One region of the Vibrio sp. NH-UV-68 genome, then DNA from elsewhere that is predicted to be linked to it. Evidence: predicted binding sites of a transcription regulator. Region 1 holds the regulator's gene; each other region holds the start of a gene.
The links. The regulator CRP, encoded in region 1, controls carbon source genes, mostly activating them, when cyclic AMP is high. The targets are predictions, from matches to a motif close to TGTGANNNNNNTCACA.

Region 2: a site for CRP is predicted at 1,988-2,003, ahead of recB (exodeoxyribonuclease V subunit beta). Genes of this name have one in related genera too.
Region 3: a site for CRP is predicted at 1,393-1,408, ahead of cdd (cytidine deaminase). Genes of this name have one in related genera too.

The regions. Positions count from the first base shown of each region.
Region 1 covers NZ_CP134975.1:242,899-247,190, forward strand. Annotated here, with positions in the region: gene astD (succinylglutamate-semialdehyde dehydrogenase) at 1-308, shown strand, start outside; gene ViNHUV68_RS01090 (DUF1338 domain-containing protein) at 471-1,262, shown strand; gene crp (cAMP-activated global transcriptional regulator CRP) at 1,468-2,100, opposite strand; gene ViNHUV68_RS01100 (phosphoribulokinase) at 2,344-3,213, opposite strand; gene ViNHUV68_RS01105 (YheU family protein) at 3,304-3,516, opposite strand; gene ViNHUV68_RS01110 (hydrolase) at 3,560-4,292, opposite strand, start outside.
Region 2 covers NZ_CP134975.1:675,132-679,423, forward strand. Annotated here, with positions in the region: gene recC (exodeoxyribonuclease V subunit gamma) at 1-1,786, shown strand, start outside; gene recB (exodeoxyribonuclease V subunit beta) at 2,103-4,292, shown strand, end outside.
Region 3 covers NZ_CP134975.1:1,290,120-1,294,411, reverse strand. Annotated here, with positions in the region: gene sbcB (exodeoxyribonuclease I) at 1-108, shown strand, start outside; gene ViNHUV68_RS06060 (CidA/LrgA family protein) at 285-650, shown strand; gene ViNHUV68_RS06055 (CidB/LrgB family autolysis modulator) at 650-1,327, shown strand; gene cdd (cytidine deaminase) at 1,562-2,449, shown strand; gene purT (formate-dependent phosphoribosylglycinamide formyltransferase) at 2,622-3,797, shown strand; gene ViNHUV68_RS06040 (thiopurine S-methyltransferase) at 3,873-4,292, opposite strand, start outside.

The DNA of each region.
Region 1 (4,292 bases):
GTTATCAGACGCTTGAACAAGCGGTCGAGCTTGCCAACGATACCCGTTTTGGTCTGTCTGCAGGCTTAGTCTCAACCCAAGATAGCGAGTGGGATTATTTTGTCGATCATATTCGTGCTGGGATTGTTAACCGTAATCGTCAACTTACGGGAGCAAGCGGTGACGCGCCATTTGGCGGTCCGGGTGCGTCAGGTAATTTGCGCCCTAGTGCTTTTTACGCCGCGGATTACTGCGCTTACCCTATGGCTTCAATGGAAGGGGAGGCGACCGTGCTTCCCGCGACGTTGAGCCCAGGTGTTGAACTGTAACTCCATAATAATATTAATAATAAGGGATTCCCTTGTTGCCCCGATATCGGGGCCTACAACGTCACAGGCTCAAGGCTATCGGATTGACTCGCTGGACATGTCGGTCCGATAGCCTTTTTTTATTGATACTCACAACGTAAACAACCCCAACAAGGAGGCGTTATGACGCCAGATGTTTTATTCCAATCGTTATGGAATGACTATATTCAACGCTTGTGTCCATCTGCTGAAAAAGTGCATCAATTGCTGCAAGAAGACGAAGCATTGATCAACGATCATATTGCGCTGCGAACGTTTAATGTTGCGCCTTTGGGCATTGCAACGCTAGCGCAGCCATTTTTGGATATCGGTTATACGCCGTGTGGTGACTACCTGTTTGAAAGTAAAAAGCTGGTGGCTAAACACTTTGAACATCCTGACCCAAAACAGCCTAAGGTCTTTATCAGTGAGTTGAAAGTAGAAGAGTGTTCTGAGTCGCTGCAAACGATCGTGGCTAAGCTGGTTGAGCAATTGGATCACAGTAAGCTAAAAGGTCATGAGTTCTTGTATGGTGGGCGTTTATGGGATTTAAGTTTTGCCGATTATCAAACGCTTGCGACTGAGAGTGAGTATGCCTCATGGCTGGCCGCGCATGGATATGGTGCCAATCATTTTACTGTCAGCGTTAATCAGTTGAAGGCATTTGATGAAGTGACGGCGGTCAATGACCATTTGCGTCAATCGGGCTTCACTATTAATGAATTTGGCGGTGAAGTGAAAGGCTCTCCAGAAGTACTTCTTGAGCAATCGTCGACCATGGCTGACAAAGTGTCGGTCGACTTTGCCGATGGCGCTCAAGTGATACCGGGCGGTTTCTATGAGTTTGCTAAGCGCTATCCGATGAGCAATGGTGAACTTTACCCGGGGTTTGTTGCGGCATCAGCTGATAAGATTTTCGAGAGTACGAATGGCTAGTCATTCTGCTATCAATAAGTCGTGATAGCCAGTGTCATTCTAAACAGCGAGGCACGAGCGTGATTCAGAATCTAATCACCACACACTCAAAGCCCAGATTCCGTAGAGCTTGTCCGTTACTTCTGGAATGACATGAGTCCAAAAAAATAAAAAGCCATCAATGGAAACATTGATGGCTTTTAACATTTCTAAACGTTAATTGAGATTAACGTGTGCCGTACACAACAATAGTTTTGCCGTGGGCAGAAATTAAGTTTTGCTCTTCAAGCATCTTCAAGATACGACCTACAGTCTCACGAGAACAGCCAACAATTTGGCCGATTTCCTGACGAGTGATCTTGATTTGCATACCGTCTGGGTGAGTCATCGCATCAGGTTGTTTTGCAAGGTTAAGTAGCGTTTGCGCGATACGGCCAGTAACGTCTAGGAACGCAAGGTCACCGACTTTTTGGCTTGTCACTTGTAGACGACTTGCCATTTGCGCTGACAGACGCATTAAGATGTCTGGGTTAACTTGAATTAGCTGACGGAATTTCTTGAATGAAATCTCCGCGACTTCACAAGGAGATTTTGCTCGAACCCATGCGGTACGTTCTTGATCTTCTTCGAACAAGCCAAGTTCGCCAATAAAGTCGCCTTGGTTGAGGTAAGAAAGAATCATTTCTTTACCTTCTTCATCCTTGATAAGTACCGCCACAGAACCTTTTACGATGTAGTACAAAGTTTCTGCTTTTTCGCCCGCATGGATCAGCGTGCTTTTTGATGGGTACTTATGAATATGACAATGTGAAAGAAACCATTCTAATGTTGGATCGGTTTGAGGTTTACCTAGAACCATAATATCTCACTTCCTCTGCAGGGTATGCTTGCTGCTTTCCATGTTGTAGCTAAGCCTTAGATTAAGACTTGCTAGGATAAGAGCACTTTATAAATGCTGCAAGCCAACTTGTGTTTCGGTAACAAATAGTATCCTTTTTCGAAAACGATTTCTTGATTTTAATCGGGTCCGGATAAGGTTTTACTATACAAAAATGTGCACATGATCACGGTATGAAAAGTAATCGTGTTTTAGCTGTGAGCTCTAGCCAATTTTTCCAGTTTCAATTAATTGTTGCAGGATCGGCCTGACAATTAGCTCCATGGCGAAACTCATTTTACCGCCTGGCACAACCAGTGTGTTATGGCGTGACATAAATGAGCCATCAATCATGGCGAGTAAATAAGGGAAGTCGACATTCTTGATACCACGTAATCGAATGACGACAAAACTCTCATCTAAACTTGGAATGCCTTTAGCGTTGAGCGGGTTGGAGGTGTCGACCGTAGGGACACGTTGAAAGTTAATGTGGGTGCGCGAAAACTGCGGAGTAATGTAGTTCAGATAGTCGTCCATTGAACGAACAATCGAATCCATCACCGCTTCTCGTGAGTGGCCGCGATCGCGAGTATCACGAACAAACTTTTGAATCCACTCTAAGTTGACGATCGGCACCATTCCAATTAGGAAATCGACATGTTGCGCGACGTTGACTTCACCATCGACCACGCCACCGTGCAAACCTTCATAAAAGAGAACGTCTGAATTTTCCGGAAGATCTTGCCAAGGGGTGAAGGTGCCGGGCATTTGATTATAAGGCACTGCTTCATCGAAGGTATGCAGGTAACGACGCATCTGGCCTATCCCTTCTTGGCCATACTTACGAAAGAACTCGGCGATGGCACCAAAATCATTCGCTTGTGGGCCAAAGTAGCTGATGTGGCGACCTTGTTCACGTGCTTTGCGTATTTCGACGTCCATCTCTGGACGGGTAAAACGGTGGAAGCTATCCCCTTCAATCCAAGCGGGTTTAATGCTCATCATGTTGAACATTTTACGGAACGCTTCTGATGTTGTTGTCGTTCCAGCTCCGGAGGAACCAGTTACGGCAATAATTGGGTGTTTTGCTGACATGACAAACCTTGTCTGTAAATAACCATCCTGTATACGCTTACCACTATACCATGCTTTAACTTAGCGTCACGGTATGATGTGCTTTAAAAGCTAAAGTTGGCGTCTGAGTTGAATATCAACCGTTTCATGCAGCTCTGAAAAAACCACAACGGCCTCGCCGGATTCAAGCTGGGTTTTGATTTGGTCGATTTTGTCTTGCAGAGAAATTTCCACATCGCCGTAATCTGTGCCTTCACGCAAGATGAACTCACGGATAAGATTGTCTAGCGTTTGTGGATCGATTTGTTGCCATGGAACGATCATAAATACCTCGTTACTTTATGCTCGGAAATGGAATAAGGCGCGATTATGCTGAAACTGCCAAACTTTGATAGTAGGCGGGCAGAGCCTCTTCAAGCCAAAAGCGCGGTTTGAGTGCGCTGCCGCTGACAAATCCGACATGTCCGCCTTGGTCAAAAAGCCGATAGTCGATGTTTTCTGGCAGCACGTATTTAGGAATGACCGCCTCGGTCATAAACGGATCGTCTTTGGCATGAATAATCTGGGTTGGCAGCTGAATCTGTTTGAGGCGATGAATACCTGAACACTGCTGGTAGTAGTCTTGGGCATCTTTAAACCCGTGCAGTGGTGCGGTGATCAGATCATCAAACTCATACAGTTTAGTGACTCGCTTGATATGTTGGTAACTAAGGCCAAGCTCGCCTTTTAACAGATGATGTTTTTGTAGCGCGCTCTTTTTCAGCGAAGCGAGTAAGTAGTTTTTGTACAGCTTAGAAAAGCCTTGCTCGATGCGCTTTGAACAAGAGGATAAATCTAATGGCGCTGAGACGATGGTTGCCGCATCAAGCAGTGGTTCATCTCGATATTGAGCCAGATAGTTGGCCAACATATTGCCGCCTAAAGAGATGCCCACGGCTATTTTAGTCTGGTGCGGGAAAAGCTCATCAAGGTATTCGAGGAAGAAACGCGCGTCTTCTATCTCGCCCGAGTGGTAGGCGCGTGCAAGCTTATTGGGTTTACCACCGCAGCCGCGAAAGTGCATCATGACCGCACGCCAACCCTGCTGGGCAAAGGCGTTC
Region 2 (4,292 bases), 430 kb from region 1:
AGGCTTTAGCGCTGAACTGGCGGGTAAACTGGCGCACTTTATTCAGACGGTGAGCGACTATCGCCAGCGTTTAGCGCAAACTCAATTGATCGAGAGTTGGCGTGAAGTATTAACCGCACTGTTGGATGATTTTTTTACCGTCGAGCTTGAAGGTGAAGCGGTACTCAAATCGATTCGAGATACGTTAGCCAACCTCAAAGAACAACTGACCGATGCCACATTTGAACAGCCGCTGGCTGCTGCGATCATGACGCAATATTTACAAGATAAACTGTCCGGCACTCGCGTTAGTCAGCGCTTTTTAGCCGGACAAGTGAACTTCTGTACCTTGATGCCGATGCGTTCGATTCCGTTTCGCACTGTCTGTCTGCTTGGGATGAACGACGGGATTTATCCTCGCTCTATGCCAGCAGAGGGCTTTGACTTGATGAATGGTCGCACTAAACCCGGGGATCGCTCGCGTCGTGATGATGACCGTTATCTATTTTTAGAAGCGTTACTCTCTGCGCAACAGACGCTGTACATCAGTTATGTTGGTCGCTCGATTCAAGACAATACCGAACGCGTGCCGTCAGTTCTGGTTTCTGAGTTGATGGAGTATTGCCATCAAAACTATTGTCTCGAAGAGGACAAAGACCACTCGGTGGATGAGTCTGGCCAGAGATTAACCGAGCTGTTGCTTAGCACTCACCCTATGGTGCCCTTTAGTGAGCTGGCGTTTAGCGGCAATCGGCCGAGCTACGCCAAAGAGTGGTTACCGGCGGCCAATCGACAAGGTGAGAGGAGTGGCGACTTTAATCGTCAGTTAGCTGACTACTTACTTGATGCCAGTTATCCGCTCGAATTGGATCTGGTCGAACTGCAACGTTTTTGGCGCTTGCCAGTGCAGTATTTCTTCAACCGTCGCCTTAAAGTGGTCTTTGAGCCGCCATTGCCTGTGATGCAAGATGATGAGCCGTTCGTTCTTGATGGGCTAGAAAGCTATCAGATGCGTGATGCGTTATTGAATGAGTTACTCAAGCATCAACTGAGCGGTGAACAAGACGCGCAAGCGGTTATTGAGCGCTTCGTCGAGTATCAACGTGCTCAAGGCAAACTGCCGGTTGGTGCGTTTGGTGATATTGAATTTGCAACTAACCGTACTCAGGCTCAAGAGTTGGTCGAGAGATTAACGTTTGTCTGCTCGGCGAGCGAAGAGGATCTGGAAATCAAACTGAGCTTTGATCTGCTCGGTGAACAAAAGCCGATCCATCTTAGTGGATGGCTAACCCAATATTACCGCTCGGGATTGGTGCGTTTTCGCACGGGCAAGCTGCGCGCTCAAGATTATCTGGCAGCGTGGATTGATCATCTAGCCATGTCGGCGATGGGCGTAAGTAAACGCACTCATATGATTGGTTATGACCGTAAAGAAGGCATTGTCCATATGATTTATCCTGCTATGGATGACAGTGCCACGGCGAAATCTTTACTCAGTGAGCTCGTTGGCCTGTTTTATCAGGGCATGACACAACCACTGCCTTATTTCCCCAAAACGGCATTAGCGAATATTGAGGCTGGGTTTAATCGCGGTCGTTGGGTCGATGATGAAGAGAAATCATCGAAGAAAATGGCCGATACCTTTAACGATAGCTTCATGGCTGCGGGCGAGGGAACTAATGCGTATATCGCGCGGATCTGGCCAAATTGGAATCAACAACTGGCCGCTGAAGTCCGCACGCTGAGCAACTTAGTTATCCAAGCGCCACGTTTAGCGATGGTCGCAAGTGACGATGAAAAACAGTAAAGGTTGGGTTGCTTGATAGACACAGAGAATAAGCAAAGGTAGTTGGCCGCCAGTAAATCATTATTGTGTAGGGCGTTCGCTGTACGGCCAGAGGTCAGAGGGACCATAATTGGGTTGGTCTATTGCAAGTGCGATTAGCGATAGTTCGCCACAGTTGCTCAACGCATGGCGCGCATACTATCGGCTTGACGAGCGGCGCGCCGTGAGAAAGATCGCAGAAAGTTCTAACTTTTTTATCGATTTATCTGAGTAACAAGCGTTTTAAACTCTGGATCACATTTGGATTTAAGTTTTTCAGTAAAAGGGCAAATTTTTTATGACATCAACGTCTACGGTTACCGCACTTAACGCGATGACTTTTCCTTTGCACGGTGCGCGATTAATTGAAGCATCGGCCGGGACAGGCAAAACGTTCACCATTGCCGGATTGTACCTGAGACTGTTATTGGGTCATGGCAGCCAACAAACCAAGCATCAGGTGCCATTAACGGTCGACCAGATTTTGGTGGTTACTTTTACTGAGGCGGCTACCGCAGAACTGCGCGATCGAATTCGAGCTCGGATTCATGATGCGCGCTTGGCATTTGCCCGTGGTCAAAGCCATGATCCTGTCATTAAGCCGCTGTTGGCAGAGGTGGTCGATCACAAACAAGCGGCCGAGATCTTACTCCAAGCGGAACGCCAGATGGATGAAGCGGCGGTCTACACCATTCATGGTTTTTGCCAACGTATGCTGACGCAAAATGCGTTCGAATCAGGTAGTCGTTTTAACAACGAATTTGTCACTGACGAGAGTCACTTAAAAGCCCAAGTAGTGGCCGATTACTGGCGACGTAATTTCTACCCGTTGCCGGTTCATTTAGCGGCAGAAGTGCGTCGATTGTGGAGTGCTCCCGCCACGCTACTCGGTGATATATCACGCTATTTGACGGGATCGCCAGTCAGTTTATCAGTCCCAGCCATGAGTGGGTCGTTAAGTGAGTTGCACCAACAAAACCTTCAACAGATTGACCAGCTTAAAGCGTTATGGCGTGAGCACCAAGATGATTTACCTGCACTTATCAGTGACTCTGATGTGAATAAACGCAGTTACAGTAAAAAGTCTTTACCAGTTTGGCTTGAAACGGTCAACGCTTGGGCGGCGAGTGAAACCCTCGATTATGCTTATCCAGATCAGTTAGAAAAATTTGCTCAGACAGCGTTAATTGAAAAAACGCCACAAGGAACGCCGCCAACCCATGCGGTGTTTAGCGTGATTGATGAGTTTATTACTGATCCGATTAGCCTTAAAGCGCCCTTGTTGGCGCACGCGATTGAACACTGTCGAACCATGCTAGCCAACGCGAAACAGCAAAAGCAGTGGTTGTCATTTGATGATTTGTTGACTCAGCTCTCTGCCGCTATAGACAATGATGATAGTGAACAACTGGCAGAGCGGATTCGGACGTTATATCCGGTCGCGATGATCGACGAATTCCAAGATACCGATCCACTGCAGTACAGCATTTTTAGTCGTATTTACTTAAACAATCCTCAATGCGGCTTGTTTATGATTGGCGATCCTAAGCAAGCGATCTATGGTTTTCGCGGTGCCGATATTTTTACTTACATTAAGGCGCGAACTCAGGTCAATTCGCATTTCACCTTAGGCACCAATTGGCGCTCCAGCGCGGCGATGGTAGCGGCAGTCAACCAAGTGTTCGAATTGCCGCAAAGCCCTTTTATTTATGACCAAGATATTCCATTTCTACCCGTAGCACATAGCCCGAAAGCTGAACAACGCATTTGGACTATGGCAGGCCAAACGCAACCCGCGCTGACCTATTGGCTGCAGGAAACGCAAGAGAAACCGCTAGCGAAAGGGGAGTACCTTAACGCGATGGCGCAGGCCACTGCGGATCAAATTCAAACCATCTTGACTGCCGCGCAGCACCAGCAAGCACACTTCGTCAATGACAAGGGCCAGCAAATTATCCAAGCAGGTGATATCGCAGTTTTGGTCCGTACTGGTAGCGAAGGCCGACTGGTCAAAGACGCATTAGCTAAGCAAGGTATTGCCAGCGTCTATCTCTCTAATCGTGATAGTGTTTTTACCTCATCGGTCGCGCAAGACGTGCAACGCTTGCTGCAAGCTGTGCTGACACCTGAAAATGATCGCGCCCTGCGTGCCAGTTTGGCCTCAGAGATCTTTGCGTTAGATGCGGGCACACTCGATAAGCTCAACAACGATGAAAATGAGTGGGAAGCGGCCATCAATGAGTTTAAAGAGTATCGTAAGCTGTGGTCTGAACGTGGCGTGCTGCCAATGCTACGCAGCGTGATAAGTAAACGTCACATTGCCGAGCGCTTGTTGGCCGATCTGGGTGGTGAGCGCCAATTGACCGACTTAATGCATATTGGTGAGTTATTACAGCAAGCCAGTATTGAACTTGATAGTGACCATGGCTTATTGCGCTGGTTGGCTCAAGCGATCAGCGACGCTGAAAATGGCCTTGGTGGCAGCGAT
Region 3 (4,292 bases), 1.0 Mb from region 1:
CAGTACATGCTGAATTTAGAAAACTTAGTTCACGAACATGAGAGTGACGCAAGTAAGATGGCTATTTTAAAATCCATCTACCAATATGTAGAAAAACGAGTATCCTAGATATTTCTTAGTACTAAGTCCTGCACCCTACTGCAAATCCTGACGACCGCAACGAAATCAATTATTAGGCGTTAGGTAATTGATAAATAAAAGCTTTGGCGCTAAATGTCAAAGCTTGTACCTGTTTAAATAACCGCTTATTTAACTAGGTAATAGACGTTGGACGATAATTTACTATGACCAAAACCGTGCTTCAGTACGCTGTTTCTATGGCGCTGATATTTTTATGCCTTGTTGCTGGCATCAATATTCAACACTTACTCGACACCGCTATCCCCGGCAGTATTATCGGTATGCTGATCTTATTTGGTCTGATGGCCAGTGGCTTAGTGCGACCTGACTGGGTAAGACCTAGCGCGACGCTATTTATTCGATATATGGTGCTGCTTTTTGTTCCTATCAGCGTAGGTTTGATGGAGCACTCTGATATGTTGTTAGCCAACGCTTGGCCAATTTTAGCCAGTGCCGTTGGTGGTACTTTGATTGTCTTGGTACTGTTGGGCTTAATGCTCGACCGGATATTGAAAGGAGGGCAGCAATAATGTGGCTACTTATTACTATTGTTGTCTTTTTTGCTTCACGTTGGTTATGCAAGCAATTCAAAAGCCCCTTCATGAATCCACTGTTGATTAGCCTTGGAGTCTTGATCCCAATACTGACCTATTTCAAGGTACCTTTTGAGACCTACTACTCGGACAACACTTGGATTAACTATCTACTGCAACCCGCTGTCGTGGCACTTGCTTTTCCCCTTTATGAACAACTCCCACAGATCCGTGCGAACTGGCGTATTATCATGTTGGCGTGTGGTGTTGGTAGTGTCATGTCGATGCTAAGCGCCAGTATGATTGCGGTCTATATGCAGGCTGATTTAAGCTTGATTGCCAGTTTACTCGGAAAATCGGTCACGACACCGATTGCAATGGAAGTCTCTAGCCACTTAGGTGGAGAACCTGCGATTGCGGCAATATTGGTGCTGATCGTCGGTCTATTTGGCGCGATCATGGCCTACCCAATCTACAACGTCTTAAATATTACTCACCCGATTGCCAAGGGATTAACCATGGGCACGGTCTCTCATGCTCTGGGAACCGCAACGTGCGCAGAGAAAGATCCTCAAGATGCCGCGTTCAGTTCTTTGGCGCTGGTGGTATGTGGTGTGATTACCTCAATACTTGCTCCATCTTTCTTCTCTTTAGCACTTTGGATTTCAGCTTAAGTCCGTTTGAGCCACCCTGCGTGGCTCGTTACGCTCAGTGATGTACTTTTGTAATCGTTATCATGTGTGAGCTCACTCTAATTATGTAACAAACATGCAAATTGCATTCATTGTTGTGATCTATATCTCTGCTTTAATCTTCTCGTTACATAAAATGAAATACCAGTATCGGAGTTTAAATCTAATTAAAGGTATAGACTCTAGATATCCATTATGCAGATTAAAGGATTCACTATGAGAAGCCGCATTGAACAGGCGCTATCTGAAGTGCCAAAAAACGTCGCTGATTTTCTATCACCCATTATTCTTGCTGACGATTTTGACGCGACCTTATCTTCAGAGCAATTTGAGCAACTACTCACAATATCTGGCTTAGAAGACGTTGATCTTCGTGTTGCATTATTGCCATTTGCGGCGGCTTATTCTTATGCCCCACTATCAAACTTTTATGTTGGCGCCATTGTTCGTGGCCTATCCGGCAAACTCTATTTTGGTGCCAATGTTGAATTTTTGGGCGTGCAGTTGGGTCAAACCGTGCATGCGGAACAATCAGCTATCAGCCACGCTTGGATGAAAGGCGAACAGGGTGTTAAAGACATCACGATTAACTTTAGCCCTTGTGGCCACTGCCGCCAGTTCATGAACGAGCTATCGACCGCCGATCAGCTTGAAATACAACTGCCACAACGCGATGGTAAAAAGCTGCAAGCGTATTTACCTGAGTCATTTGGTCCGGCAGATCTCGGTATCAAATCCGCTCTGATGGCGCAGGTTGATCATGGTAAACACAGTGACGATCAAGACGAGCTTATTCAGTTAGCGCTTGCTGCACTTAACCGTAGTCATGCGCCTTATACCCATAACTTAAGTGGCGTAGCGTTAAGAATGCGCGATGGCAAAGTATATCAAGGCGCATACGCTGAAAACGCCGCGTTCAACCCAAGTTTACCTCCGCTACAAGTGGCCTTAATTCAACTTTTGCTCGATCGTCAAACCCTTGAGGATATCGAGTCAGCGGCACTAGTAGAAGTTGCCGAAGGTACCATCAGTCACTTGGCAACCACCCAATCAACATTGGAAGCCCTTAATCCCGATATTCCAATGTCATACCTAGAAATTTAAACGATCAGTTTTAACATCGAAGGCGCTCAAACGAGCGCCTTTGTCATATCATAAACATCATTCGTTTGTAGCCAAAAAAACCAATTACAGCAAAAAGCAAACGTTTGCTTTTTGGTTGATATTCAGTATCATTCTCTTCAGTTTCTATTCCTTTAAGATGATAGGGTTAAAAATGTTTGGTACAGCAACAGCAAGTCAAGCTACACGTGTTTTACTATTGGGCTCGGGTGAATTGGGTAAAGAGGTCGCGATTGAGTGTCAACGTCTTGGCCTTGAAGTAATTGCTTGTGATCGTTATGAAAACGCCCCCGCTATGCAAGTTGCTCACCGTAGCTACACTCTTGATATGCTTGATGGTGACGCTCTGCAAGCCATCATTGATAAAGAGCAACCAGACTATGTCGTGCCTGAAATCGAAGCCATCGCCACTGATAAACTGGTTGAGCTGGAGGCGAAAGGTGTCAACATCGTCCCAACTGCAAAAGCGACCAAACTGACGATGAACCGTGAAGGCATTCGTCGCCTTGCGGCTGAAGAGCTCGGCCTTAATACATCGGCGTATCGCTTTGCTGACAACTACCCAGAGTTTCGCGCCGCTGTCGAAACCGTAGGTATGCCTTGTGTGTGTAAACCCGTGATGAGTTCGTCAGGCAAAGGGCAAAGCGTAATCAAATGCACCGACGACATTGATAAAGCATGGAATTATGCCCAACAAGGTGGCCGTACTGGTGCCGGACGCGTTATTGTTGAAGGCTTTATTGATTTTGACTACGAAATTACCCTACTGACTGTACGTGCCGTTGATGGCGTTCATTACTGTGCGCCGATTGGCCATCGTCAAGAAGATGGCGACTATCGTGAATCTTGGCAGCCACAAGTGATGTCAGATATCGCGCTCAGAGCCGCTCAAGATGCCGCAGGTAAAGTGGTTAATGCTTTGGGTGGATACGGAATTTTTGGCGTTGAGCTGTTTGTCAAAGGTGACAGCGTGATCTTTAATGAGGTCTCTCCGCGCCCACACGATACTGGCTTGGTTACTTTACTTTCTCAAGACAGTTCAGAGTTTGCGCTTCATGTTCGCGCGTTTACTGGTCTACCGATTTCGGCCATTACTCAGTATGGACCATCTGCATCAGCGGTTATTCTTGGCCAAGGTACTTCAAACAACATACAATTTGATGGCCTCGATAAAGCCCTAGCGGCGCCACAAACCCAGTTGCGTTTATTTGCCAAACCTGACATTGATGGTCGCCGCCGTTTAGGTGTCGCAATCACTCGCCGAGACACTGTAGAACAAGCCGTTGAAGATGCTGTCACTAGCGCCGCTCAGATTAAAATCATCTATTAATTGACCCAAAGACACGAAAAAGGCTTGGTTCGAGACCAAGCCTTTTTCTATCTATTCCACTTTGACCAACGACGACTAGTTACTTTCTAACAAATAGACTTCTTCAGCAAATCGAGACAGACCTTTGTTGGCAATTTTAGGGTGAGTTTCATTCGCCTCATCACGATAAAGCTTGGTTATTTTAAATTCAGGATACAATGCGTGAATTTCTTGCTCTGCCACTGAGAACGGTGGCCCTGCCATTTCGTGTTGCGGATAATCTAAACTAACCAGCAAAATACGCCCACCAGGATTCAGTAATGACTTGATTCTATTGGCATAATCAACTCGCATCTCGGGTGGCAGCGCCACCAACGATGCTCGATCATAAACAATATCGACTGGTTTTATTGGCGCGGTAAACAGGTCTCCGGTGTAAATCGATAGTTCATCGAATTGAAACAGCTCGTGCTGACCATTAATCGGCATCACCATCGGAGTATAAAAATGCTCTGC